DNA from 2 places in the Streptomyces sp. SCSIO ZS0520 genome. Region 2 is predicted to be linked to the other one. Evidence: riboswitches for the same ligand, from Rfam matches in the RefSeq annotation. Region 2 holds a riboswitch; the other holds the start of a gene.
The links. Region 2 has a riboswitch for glycine ahead of gcvP (aminomethyl-transferring glycine dehydrogenase). Riboswitches for the same ligand answer to the same signal wherever they lie in the genome.
Positions count from the first base shown of each region.

Region 1: another riboswitch for glycine. It lies ahead of gcvT (glycine cleavage system aminomethyltransferase GcvT); the one in region 2 lies ahead of gcvP (aminomethyl-transferring glycine dehydrogenase).

Region 1 is NZ_CP092644.1:1,972,435-1,978,904, reverse strand. Features, by position in the region: gene MID12_RS07080 (L-serine ammonia-lyase) at 1-144, opposite strand, end outside; gene glyA (serine hydroxymethyltransferase) at 366-1,628, opposite strand; gene gcvH (glycine cleavage system protein GcvH) at 1,651-2,037, opposite strand; gene gcvT (glycine cleavage system aminomethyltransferase GcvT) at 2,186-3,322, opposite strand; glycine riboswitch at 3,486-3,582, opposite strand; gene MID12_RS07060 (TGBp1 family protein) at 3,745-4,428, shown strand; gene MID12_RS07055 (enhanced serine sensitivity protein SseB) at 4,615-5,382, shown strand; gene MID12_RS07050 (enhanced serine sensitivity protein SseB C-terminal domain-containing protein) at 5,504-6,304, shown strand.
Region 2 is NZ_CP092644.1:7,272,628-7,279,097, reverse strand. Features, by position in the region: gene MID12_RS29695 (glutamate-cysteine ligase family protein) at 1-374, opposite strand, end outside; gene MID12_RS29690 (hypothetical protein) at 858-1,442, shown strand; gene MID12_RS29685 (DUF5999 family protein) at 1,687-1,893, shown strand; gene gcvP (aminomethyl-transferring glycine dehydrogenase) at 1,992-4,871, opposite strand; glycine riboswitch at 5,045-5,140, opposite strand; gene MID12_RS29675 (PRC-barrel domain-containing protein) at 5,269-5,643, shown strand; gene MID12_RS29670 (DNA polymerase IV) at 5,661-6,470, opposite strand, start outside.

The DNA.
Region 1 (6,470 bases), 5.3 Mb from region 2:
CGCGCGGACCGCGGTGGTGTGGGCGAGCAGGCCCTCGTTCTTCAGGCGGGCGGCGAACATCCGCGCCGCGCGCATCGGGCCGACCGTGTGGGAGCTGGACGGGCCGATGCCGATCGAGAACAGGTCGAAGACCGAGATGGCCACGGGGGACTCCTCCTGGGTGGCGGACGCCGTTGTCCGTCGCGTGGGGTGCGTGCAGAGGTGGTGCGTGCGGGTCGTGCGGGCCCGGGCCCGTCGGGTGGAATGGGCCGACCGGGGCGTCCGGGTGCCGCCGGGTGGGCGGCACCCGGACAATCGTACGTTCCGTACGTACTACGTCAGAACGGACTGCTTGTCCTGCCGGGGCGGGGCCCCGGGCGGGCAGGCTACTTCAGGCCCGGGTAGAGCGGGTGCTTCGCGGCCAGGGCGGTGACCCGGGCGGCGAGGGCGTCCTTGTCGAAGGTGGGCTTGAGCACCTCGGCGATGATGTCGGCGACCTCGGCGAAGTCCTCCTCGGCGAAGCCGCGGGTGGCCAGGGCCGGGGTGCCGATGCGCAGGCCGGAGGTGACCATCGGCGGGCGCGGGTCGTTCGGGACGGCGTTGCGGTTGACCGTGATGCCGACCTCGTGGAGGCGGTCCTCGGCCTGCTGGCCGTCCAGCTCGCTGTCGCGCAGGTCGACCAGGACCAGGTGGACGTCGGTGCCGCCGGACAGCACCGAGACACCGGCCTCGCGGACGTCCTCGGCGACCAGGCGCTCGGCGATGATCCGGGAACCGGCCAGGGTGCGCTCCTGGCGCTCCTTGAAGTCCGCCGAGGCCGCGACCTTGAAGGAGACCGCCTTGGCGGCGATCACATGCTCCAGGGGGCCGCCCTGCTGACCCGGGAAGACCGCCGAGTTGATCTTCTTGGCCAGCTCGGCCGTGGAGAGGATCACCCCGCCGCGGGGGCCGCCGAGGGTCTTGTGCGTGGTGGTGGTCACGATGTGGGCGTGCGGCACCGGGTTGGGGTGCAGCCCGGCCGCCACCAGGCCCGCGAAGTGGGCCATGTCGACCATCAGATAGGCGCCGACCTCGTCCGCGATCCGGCGGAAGGCGGCGAAGTCCAGCTGCCGCGGGTACGCGGACCAGCCCGCCACGATCAGCTTCGGCTTGGACTCCTTGGCCAGCCGCTCGACCTCGGCCATGTCGACCTGGCCGGTCTTGTCGTCCACGTGGTAGGCGACGACGTTGTAGAGCTTGCCGGAGAAGTTGATCTTCATGCCGTGGGTCAGGTGACCGCCGTGGGCCAGGTTCAGGCCCATGATCGTGTCGCCCGGCTTCAGCAGTGCGAACATCGCGGCGGCGTTGGCCTGCGCGCCCGAGTGGGGCTGCACATTGGCGTGCTCGGCGCCGAACAGCTCCTTGACGCGGTCGATCGCGATCTGCTCGACCACGTCGACGTGCTCACAGCCGCCGTAGTAGCGGCGGCCGGGGTAGCCCTCGGCGTACTTGTTGGTGAGGACCGAGCCCTGCGCCTCCATGACGGCGACGGGGGCGAAGTTCTCCGAGGCGATCATCTCCAGGGTGGACTGCTGGCGGTCCAGCTCGGCGTCGACGGCGGCGGCGACATCCGGGTCGAGTTCGTGCAGAGGGGTGTTGAGAAGCGACATCACGGCTCCCTGTCGGACGGGCTCAGTTATCGGACGACCCGGAGAAGGCGGCGTACTCGTCGGCGGAGAGCAGGTCGCCCGGCTCCTCGCCGACGCGCACCTTGAACAGCCAGCCGCCCTCGAAGGGCTGGGTGTTGACGAGGCCCGGGTCGTTGACGACGTCCTCGTTGATCTCGGTCACCTCGCCCGTCACGGGGGAGTAGAGGTCGCTGACCGACTTGGTGGACTCCAGCTCACCACAGGTCTCACCGGCCGTGACGCTGTCGCCGACCTCCGGGAGCTGGGCGTAGACGACGTCGCCGAGCGCGTTCGCCGCGAACTCGGTGATACCGATCGTCGAGACGCCGTCCTCGGCCGCCGAGAGCCACTCGTGCTCCTTGCTGTAACGCAGCTGCTGGGGGTTGCTCATGACCTGAATTCTCCTGTACGCGGGGCGGTGCTGAGGAACGGATGGTCTTGCGATGCGAGACGGGGGCAGGGACGTACGTCACGTCCGCGCGCCCGGGCGGACCCGCCGTGGCCGAAAACGCGCGGCACGCGGGCCTGCTGCCAGGGAACTACTTCTGCCGCTTGTAGAAGGGGAGCGCCACGACCTCGTACGGTTCGTGGCTGCCCCGGATGTCCACGCCCACACCGGAGGTGCCCGGCTCGGCGTGCGCGGCGTCGACGTAGGCCATGGCGATCGGCTTGCCCAGCGTCGGGGAGGGTGCGCCGGAGGTGACCTCGCCGATCACCTTGCCGTCCGCGACCACGGGGTATCCGGCGCGCGGGACCCGGCGGCCCTCGGCGATCAGGCCGACCAGGCGGCGCGGCGGGTCCTGCTCGGCGCGATCGGCGGCGGCGAGCAGGGACTCGCGGCCGACGAAGGGCACCTCGCCGGACTTCTTCTCGAACTTCACGACCCGGCCGAGACCGGCGTCGAAGGGGGTGAGCGCGGTGCTCAGCTCGTGCCCGTACAGCGGCATGCCCGCCTCCAGGCGCAGGGTGTCCCGGCAGGAGAGGCCGCAGGGGATGAGGCCCTGGTCCGCGCCCGCCTCGGTCAGCGCCTGCCAGAGCTTCTCGGCGTGCTGCGGCTCGACGAACAGCTCGAAGCCGTCCTCGCCGGTGTAGCCGGTGCGGGCGATCAGGGCGGGGACCCCGGCGACGGTGCCCGGCAGGCCCGCGTAGTACTTGAGGCCGTCCAGGTCGGCGTCGGTCAGCGAGGCGAGGATGCCGGGGGACTCGGGGCCCTGCACGGCGAGCAGGGCGTAGGCCTCGCGGTCGTCGCGGACCTCGGCGTCGAAGCCGGCGGCGCGCTCGGTGAGGGCGTCCAGGACGGTCTGAGCGTTGGAGGCGTTGGCGACGACCATGTACTCGCGCGGGCCCTCGCCGGAGTCCAGGCGGTAGACGATCAGGTCGTCGAGGATGCCGCCGTCCTCCCGGCAGATCATCGTGTAGCGGGCGCGGCCGGCGCCGATGCTGGAGATGTTGCCGACCAGGGCGAAGTCGAGCAGCTCGACGGCCTGGGGTCCGGTGACCGTGATCTCGCCCATGTGCGAGAGGTCGAAGAGTCCGGCCCGGGTCCGTACGGCCTGGTGCTCGTCGCGCTCGCTGGCGTACCGCAGCGGCATGTCCCAGCCCGCGAAGTCGGTCATCGTCGCGCCGAGCGCGCGGTGCACGGCGTCGAGGGCGGTGCGGCGGATGGTGGTGCTCATGCAGGCTCCAAGTCCGGGGACAGGTCGGCGAGGTATGTCCTCCCCATCTGTCATCGGAACCTGAGAGGTTCGCCGGTAGCGGATCCCCGGGGGAATCCGGTCCGGCTTGCACCTTGGGTGGGGCGCGGCGCCCGAGGCTGCCGTGCCCGCTTTTCAGATGTGCCTCGCCCGCGCGGTATCTGGGCCTGAGAGATTCAAGGGAGGGACTTGCTCCTTCGGCGCCCCAGCTCAGCGGCTGAGGGCTCTCCCGCGCGGATTCAAGCGGCCTGTATGGAGTTGGCCGAGTCATCATTGCATGCCCCGCCCCCTGAGCGGCAGGTCCCCGGCTCCGCCCGATCCCTGTCCGAATCCCCTGGTCGTCCCATTACCTCCTCTTTACACTCCAGGGGAAGGAGTCCGTCTCGGGCTCAGGGAGGGCGGTCATGAGGGACAGGACCAGGGCATACGCGGCGGCACCCGCCATCCCGCTGCCCGCACGCGCCGGGGCACCGGCCGGGGAGCGGGACGGGCGGCGGGCGCGGGCCGGGGCCAGGCCCGAATCCGTGGTGCGCGATCTGCGCGGCCGGGCCGGGCGCACCCCCCGGGAGCTGGGCTTCGCCGAGGGGGACCTGGTCGTCGTCTCCGGGCTGCCCGGCAGCGGCAAGTCCACGCTGATGCGGCGGGTGGTGCCCGGGCCGCGGGCCGACTCCCAGGAGACCCGCGAGCACTGGGCGGCCCGGCTGCCCGGGGTGCCGTACGTCCTCTACCGGCCGCTGGCCCGCCTCGACCACTACCGGGGGCTGCGCCGCGCGCTGCGCACCGGCCGGGGCCTGGTGGTGCACGACTGCGGCACCCAGGCCTGGGTGCGGCGCTGGCTCGCCCGGGAGGCCGCCCGCCGGGGCCGCGGGCTGCACCTGCTGCTGCTCGACGTCGACCCCGAGCGGGCGCTCGCCGGTCAGCGCACCCGCGGGCGGCGGGTCTCCCGGTACGCCTTCGCCCGGCACCGCAGGGCGGCCGCCCGGCTGCTCTCCTCGGCCGCCGCGGGCGCCCTGCCGCACGGCTGCACCTCGGCCGTGCTCCTCGACCGCGAGGCGGCGGACCGGCTCACGGTGATCCGGCTGGGGTGAGCCCGGGCGGGCCGAACCCCCTTCGCCGGTACGGGAGTTGGGCACCCGGGCCGTCGGCCGCGGCAGCGGCGCCGCGGTGACGGGCGCCGGTGCACCGCACAGGGCGGTGGACAGGAACCCCCGCCCGCGGCGCAGGCGTTAAGGTGCGAACCGAGACAAGCGGCTTTGATCATCAGGACGGAACAGATGGAGATACCGGCGGGTCCCCAGCCCCACCCGCACAGCGGCTGGCCGGGCAACGAGCTGGAGGAGGTGCTCGCCGCCTCCCTCGGCGTGCCCACCGCGGGCGGCCGGATCGTCGAGGTGCTCGGCCGCAGCCACCTGTGGGTGCCGCTGCCCTCCGGCGGCGGCCCCGGCAGCACCAGCCTCGACCTGCCCGCCCTGGAGATCGAGGGCCAGGCCTACGTACCGGTCTTCAGCTCCGAGCAGCAGCTGCGCGCGGTGGCGGGGGCGCACATGTCGTTCACCATCGCCCCGGCGGTGGAGTTCGCGCGCGGGCTGCCGCCGCAGATGGGCATCGCGGTGAACCCGGACGGCACGGTCGGCGTCCCGCTGCCGCCCGCCGCGGTGGCCGAGCTGTGCCGGGCCGGGCGCACCGAGCTGGACGGCCCCGCGCACGGCGGCCGGGTGCAGCTCTTCCAGCCGGACTGGCAGGAGGACCCGGTGGACTTCCTGTCCGCCGCGGCCACCGAGTTCGCGGCCACCGGCCTGGTGCGCAGCGCGCGCCGCTGCCTGGCCCGGGTCGAGGACGGCGAGCCGGTGCTCTTCGTCGGGGTCGAGGTGGACGGGCACCCGGAGCCGGCCCGGGACGTGCCGATGGACGCCCTCGGCCGGGCGCTCGGCCTGCACCCGGTGCCCTGGCCGGTGAACCTGGTGCTGCTCGACATCGCCCAGGACCCGGTGGCGGACTGGATGCGGGAGTCGGTGCGGCCCTTCTACCAGCGGGACGCTTAGCGACCGGCCGCCCCGGGCGGTGGGCGGCCGAGACCTAAGCTGGTTACATGACCGGGGCAGGCGCGGCGGACAGACTCCGCGCCACCGGTTACTCAACGGGTCACGAAGGGGCGGGTCAGGAGTGAGTGCGTCGGGCACGGCTGCGGTCGGGCAGGTCGAGCACGTGCTGCGCCAGGTGACACCGGGGCGCTACGAGGCGTACGAATCGCTGCTGCGCGCCCTCGCCGACCCGGCGGGCCAGGTGTGGATGCTGCTCTGGCACGGCCAGGCCGGTTCCCCCGACGCGCAGTACGGCAGCATGACGGTCGAGGGCTCCGAGTACGCGCCCTGCGTCACCTCGGGGCAGGAACTCACCGCGAGCGGCTGGAACCGGGCGTACGAGATCGTCGGCGGCGCCGAGATCGCCCGCGCGCTCTTCCCCGACCGGCACGGGATCTGGCTCAACCCGCACGCCCCCGGCGGCGGGGTCGGCATCCCCTGGGCCGATCTGCGCCGGATCGCGGCCGGGCTCGACCGGCACCCGGCGGGACCGCTGCGGCTGAGCGAACCCGCCATCGACATCCCGCAGTTCTACGCCCTGCTCGGCCAGCACGCGCACCGCACCCCGGTGGTCCGCTCGCTGCGCCGGGCCTGGGTGCAGCCCGCGCTCGGCGCGCCCTATCTGGCCATCGGGCTCGACGTCTACGAGTCCTCGCCCACCGCGGTCGAGGCGGTGCGCGCGATGATGCGCCAGTGCATCGGCGCGGTGCCCGAGGGGCTGCCGGTCTCCACGGTCGCGCTCGCGGACCCGCACGACCCGGTGGCGATGTGGCTGCGCGCCCACGCCCGCCCCTTCTTCGACCGCGAGCCGCAGGGCCCGGGCCCCCTCCAGGCACCCCCGGCCACCGGCTACGGCTACCCGCCGCCGCACGCGGCGTTCTGACCGGGGGCGTCCGCGGCTCCCCGGGCGGAACCGGGCGGGCGGGCCGGAACACCTGGCCCGGGGTCCGGAGCGGCCGGCCGCGCGCGCCGGGGCGGATGGCCGGGAACGCGCGCCCCCTTCACCCCTTGTTCACCCTTTCTTCCGCTTGTCCGCCGCTTCTTCCCCA
Region 2 (6,470 bases):
ACGACCTCGGAGTCGACTTCGCCCGCTTTCCGGTCGGCATACGCGAGCGAGGTACGCAACTCCTCGGCCAGCCTGTCGAGTACCCGGCCCGCCATCCGGTGCGGCGCGATGTTCACTTCGAGATTGAACATTGCGAGCTCGGTCTGGAAATCCTTGCTCGCGATACGTTCCAGGACTTGGGCATTGCGCATACGGGGCATCCCGTCCGCCCCCACGAGATTCAGCTCGATCTCCAGACCCATCATGTTCCTGGGCCTGTCGAAGCTCTCCCCGGCCAGCATCCGCTCCAGCACCACCAGGCACTCCCGCAGCTTCCTGCGGTACTCGCGCCGGTCGTCAAGACCCTGCACCTCCGCCTCGACCTTCTCGCCCATCGAAGCTTCCCTCCTCGATCGGGCAGCCCAAAGATCCCGGCCGCGGTGTCAGGGATGATGATGCCCGGTAAGGTGATCGACAAGCCCCGCCGCAGCTGATCGGGGCGCTATGGTGACCGAGAGCACATTCCCCGGGCATACGACCCCGACACATTTCCGTGGCCGCTGTGAACACGGAACGTGAAAGGCTGGGTCGATATCCAGCCGTCCCGCACCGGCGAAGAAGACCGGTCCACCTCGGCTCCTGGTCCTGAATAACCGGTCATTCCAGGTCGACACCGGCTGAATACGGCCTTGCACGTATTCACGGGGGCGGCTAGTGGAAACGCGGCCCCGAGGAGGCTCGTATAAACTTCGCGAACGAGGCGAGGAGTTGGTGCCCCGCGGATCACGCGAGCCCTCCCGCCTCCGGCCCCGAGAGCTGACAGCGCCGTCCGCCCTGCCTCAGTTTCCCTGTGCCTTCCGACCGAGAGGCGACCCACCATGGCCCTGCACGTGCCCCCTGCCCCGGCGCCCGCCCTGCGCAGTGTCCTGACCGCGCTGGGTTCGCCCACCGCGATCCACGAGGCGCACACACCCGCGCTGAAGTCCGCCCAGGGCCCGCTCGCACCCGAACTCCCGCTGCCCCTGCACGTGCTCGACCGGGTGGCCCAGGGCGAGGAGCTGCCCTCCCGGCTCGCGGGCTGGCGCTTCCTCATCAGATCCGGGGAGCGGATGGTCGCCGCCGCGGACACCCGCCTGACACCCGACGGCTGGGCCTTCTCGCACTTCTTCGAGGGCCCGTACGTCACCTCCACGGAGCAGGCCCTGCGGCAGGCGGACGCCCAGGCGGCACCCCACCAGGTACGCCTGCTCTCGGTACCCGAGCTGTACATGCTCACCCTGTGGCTGCACGGCGACTGCGCCGCCGACCCCGCCGAGGGCACCCCGGCCCCCTCCGACCTGCTCATCCCGCTCGCCCCTGCGCCCCCGGGCATCGCCGCCGGCCGCCCGTACCAGGTCGCCGACCTGCTGCCGGTGCTCACCCTGCGACTGGGCCACGCCCCGCTGCTGCGCACCACCGCCTGACCCGGGCACGCCCGCGCATGGCCCGAAGTGACCAGGGCGAACCCCCCGAAGGGACGGTCCTGTTGGGCGCAACCGCCCACCTGGGTGATGCGTCACCAACCTGTGACGGGTGCTGGTGGGAAATACCTGCGGATCCGCGCTCGCGGGGCAACACTGGGACTGACCTACACACATCACGGGGGGCGGCATGAGCACGGAATCGAGCCGCAGGACAGACACCACGACGCACCGAGAGATCCCAGCCATGTGCCAGCACCAGCCAGCTTGCCCGTCCGCAGACTCCGCCGACCGGGAGGCCGCGCTGCCGGTGGCCCACCACCCCGAACAGGGCTGGAGTCTGCTGTGCAACGGCGTGCTGCTGTTCGAGGACACCGGTGAGCTGCTGCCCGACGGCAAGGTCATCGCCCCGCACCGCCCGCTCGCGGCGGGCCGGGTGGTCACCGCCGCCTGAAGCGGCCCGGACACCACGGCACAGAAGGCCTCGGGCCGGACCGGAGCGAATCCGGTTCGGCCCGAGGCCGTTGCCTGTGCGTCACCGCCCCCGGGGGCTCAGTCCTCGTAGGCGTCCAGCGGCGGGCAGGAGCAGACCAGGTTGCGGTCGCCGTAGGCCTGGTCGACGCGGCGGACCGGCGGCCAGTACTTGTCCGAGGCGCTGACCCCGGTCGGGAAGAGCGCCTCCTCGCGGCTGTAGGCGTGCTCCCAGTCGCCCGCGAGGGCGCTCGCCGTGTGCGGGGCGTTGCGCAGCGGGTTGTCGTCGGCGGGCCAGGCGCCGGAGCCGACCTTCTCGATCTCGGCCCGGATCGCGATCATGGTCTCGCAGAAGCGGTCCAGCTCGGCGAGGTCCTCGCTCTCGGTGGGCTCGATCATCAGGGTGCCCGCGACCGGGAAGGACATGGTCGGCGCGTGGAAGCCGTAGTCGATGAGCCGCTTGGCGACGTCGTCCACGGAGACCCCGGTGGCCTTGGTGAGCGGGCGCAGATCGATGATGCACTCGTGCGCGACCAGTCCGCCGGGGCCGGTGTAGAGCACCGGGAAGTGCGGTTCGAGCCGCTTGGCGATGTAGTTGGCGCTCAGCACGGCGACCTGGGTGGCGCGCTTGAGCCCCTCTCCGCCCATGAGGCGGACGTACGCCCAGGAGATCGGCAGGATGCCCGCCGAGCCCCAGGGGGCGGCGGAGATCGGGCCGACACCGGTCTGCGGTCCGGCCGCGGGCTGCAGCGGGTGGTTCGGCAGGTACGGGGCGAGGTGCGTGCGGACGCCGACCGGGCCGACGCCGGGGCCGCCGCCGCCGTGCGGGATGCAGAAGGTCTTGTGCAGGTTGAGGTGCGAGACGTCGCCGCCGAAGTGGCCGGGCTTGGCGAGGCCGACGAGCGCGTTGAGGTTCGCGCCGTCCACGTAGACCTGGCCGCCCGCCTCGTGCACGGCCCCGCAGATGTCGGCGACGTGCTCCTCGAAGACGCCGTGCGTCGAGGGGTAGGTGATCATCAGCACCGAGAGCTGCTCGCGGTACTGCTCGATCTTGGCCCGCAGGTCCTCGACGTCGATCTCACCGTCCCCGGAGGTCTTCACGACGACGACCTTCATGCCCGCCATCACGGCGCTGGCGGCGTTGGTGCCGTGCGCGGAGGAGGGGATCAGGCAGACCGTGCGCTGCTCGTCGCCGTTGGCCCGGTGGTAGGCGCGCACCGCGAGGAGTCCGGCCAGCTCGCCCTGGGAGCCGGCGTTCGGCTGGAGGGAGACCTTGTCGTAGCCGGTGACCTCGGCGAGGCGCTCCTCCAGCTCCCGGATGAGGGTCAGATAGCCCTCGGCCTGGTCGGCGGGGGCGAAGGGGTGCAGCGCGCCGAACTCGGGCCAGGTGACCGGCTCCATCTCGGTGGTCGCGTTCAGCTTCATGGTGCAGGAGCCGAGCGGGATCATGCCGCGGTCCAGCGCGTAGTCGCGGTCGGCGAGCCTGCGCAGGTAGCGCAGCATCGCGGTCTCCGAGCGGTGCTCGTGGAAGACCGGGTGGCTCAGGTAGTCGTCGGTGCGCAGCAGCCCCTCGGGCAGGGTGTCGGCCGCCTCGGCGTCCAGCGCCTCGATGTCGCCCTCGACCCCGAAGGCCTTCCATACGGCGGCGAGTTGGGCCCGGTTGGTGGTCTCGTCGCAGGCCAGCGAGACGCGGTCGCCGTCGACGAGGTGGAGGTTGATCCCGCCGCGGCGGGCGGCCTCGGCCACGGCCGCGGCCCGGCCCGGGACCCGCACGGTCAGGGTGTCGAAGTAGGCGGCGTGCTCCAGCTCCAGGCCGCCCGCGCTGAGGCCCGCGGCGAGCACGGTGGCGTAGCGGTGGGTGCGGGCGGCGATCGTCCGCAGCCCCTCGGGGCCGTGGTAGACCGCGTACATCCCGGCCATCACGGCGAGCAGCACCTGCGCCGTACAGATGTTGCTGGTGGCCTTCTCGCGGCGGATGTGCTGCTCGCGGGTCTGCAGGGCGAGCCGGTAGGCCTTGTTGCCGTCGGCGTCCACGGAGACGCCGACCAGGCGGCCCGGCAGGCTGCGGGCGAACTTCTCGCGGACGGCCAGGTAACCGGCGTGCGGGCCGCCGAAGCCCATCGGGACGCCGAAGCGCTGGGTGGTGCCCACCGCGATGTCGGCGCCCAGCTCGCCGGGCGACTTGAGCAGCGTCAGGGCGAGCAGATCGGCGCAGACGGTGACGACGGCGCCGGCCTCCTGCGCCTCGGCGACGACGGCCTGGATGTCGCGCACCGCGCCGGAGGCGCCCGGGTACTGCAGCAGCACACCGCTGATCCCGCGCGCGGCGATCTCGGCCGGGATGCCCTCGGACAGGTCGGTGACGATCACCTCGACGCCGGTCGGCTCGGCGCGGGTCTGCAGCACCGCGACGGTCTGCGGGAGCACATCGGCGTCGACCAGGTAGACGCCGTTCTTGACCTTGCCGACGCGCCGGGACAGCGCCATGGCCTCGGCGGCGGCGGTGCCCTCGTCGAGCAGCGAGGCCCCGGAGGTGGGCAGGCCCGTCAGGTCGGCGACCATGGTCTGGAAGTTCAGCAGGGCCTCCAGTCGACCCTGGGAGATCTCCGGCTGGTACGGGGTGTAGGCCGTGTACCAGGCGGGGTTCTCCATGACGTTGCGCAGCACGACCGGCGGGGTGAAGGTGCCGTAGTAGCCGAGGCCGATCATGGAACCGAGGACCTGGTTGCGGTCGGCGAGGGCGCGCAGCTCGGCGATCACCTCGGGCTCGGTGCGCGCGCCCGGCAGCGCGAGGGCCTCGGCGCTCTTGATCACGTCGGGTACCGCGGCGGCCGTCAGCTCGTCGAGGGAGCCGTATCCGACCTGGGCGAGCATTTTGGCGCGGGCCTCGGCGTCGGGGCCGATGTGGCGCTGCGCGAAGGGCGTGCCCTGTTCGAGCTGGGAGAGCGGAATACGGGTCATCTCGGAGGCCTCCTGGTCGTGTGCGACCTTCGGGGGCACCACGGCGGTGGCGCCCGATCGGCCTCCCCCTCTGTCATCGACCTGAGAGCTTCACCGGTCCGCCCGAGGACGCCCCGGCTTTCACCGTCGGTGAGCGCGGAGACCCTCGCCTCCGCCCTGCTTTCCAGAGTGACCTCGTCCGTGCGGTACGGGTGCCTGAGAGATTCCGGGGAGGATTTGCTCCTTCGGCGCCCCCGCTCCTGCCTTGGGGGCTCTCCCGCGCGGGGTCGACAGCCATCTGCCAGCCTACCAGCGCCCCTCCCGGGGGCCTCGCTCAAGTGGCCGTATTCACCATTGTGCTCTTTCGTGGTGTCGACGGACGAATGCGCCCAGTTGTTGCGATCAGTTGGAGGGGCACGTGCAGACCGACATCGACCCGCGCAACCTCATAGGCCGCAAGGCCTTCGACCGCACCGGAGCCAAGATCGGGACCGTCGACGAGGTCTACCTCGACGACGCCACCGGCGAACCGGAGTGGGCCGCCATACGCACCGGCCTCTTCAGCCACGACGCCTTCGTCCCGCTGGAGCCCGGCGAACTGGTCGAGGGGGCGCTGCACCTCCCCTTCGACCGTGCACTCGTCAAGGACGCCCCCGACTTCGGCGTCGGCAAGCACCTCTCCCCCGAGCAGGAACTCCAGCTCTACCAGCACTACGGGCTCGACACGGCGCCTGGCGGACCGCCGCCCCCGGACCGGGACTTCGGGCGCCTCGCCGGTTCCGAGGAGGCCTGAGCCGCCTTCCCGGCTCCTCAGCCGCCCTCCTGGCCCACCTCCGCCTCCCGCTCCCCGGCGGTCCCCCGTTCCTCGGCCGTCTCCCGCTCCCCGGCCGCCTCCGCCGAGGACTCCCCCGGCCCGGTGTCCGCCGCGGGCACCGGCACCAGGGGCAGCGGCTCGGCGCGCTCCAGGTCCGGGTCGTCGGTACGGAAGGTGTGCACCCGGCCCGGCCCGGAGTACGGCGTCTCGAAGCGCACGGTCACCCGGCCGATCCCGCTCCCCTGCACCCAGCCGTGGCCGAAGGCGGCGTGGCGCACATCGTGCCCCGCGGGCCAGGAGCGCTCCGCCGGGGCGGGCTCCACCGCCGGGGCCGCGGGCCGGGGCTGCTCCGCCTCCGGTTCCGGCTCCGGCCGCTCGCTCGCGGCCTGCGCGAACAGGTCCTCCTGGGTGTAGTCCGCGAGCCCGGTGACCCCGACGCCGAGCAGCCGCACGCCGCCCGTGGTGTCCACCGACTCCAGCAGCCGCGCCGCGGACTCGCGCACCACCGCGGGGTCGTCGGTGGGCCCCCGCAGCGTCTCCGAGCGGGTGAGGGTGGAGAAGTCGTAGCGGCGGACCTTCAGCACCACCGTGCGCCCGGACCGCCCGGCCGCCCGCAGCCGCTGCACGCACCGCCCGGCCAGCCGGTGCACCTCCCCGCGCACCCGCACCCGGTCGTGGATGTCGATGTCGTACGTGTCCTCCACCGAGACCGACTTCGCGTCCCGCTCGGCCACCACCGGGCGCTCGTCATGGGCCAGCGCCATCGCGTACAGCCCCTCGCCGTGCGCCTTGCCGAGGAGCCGCAC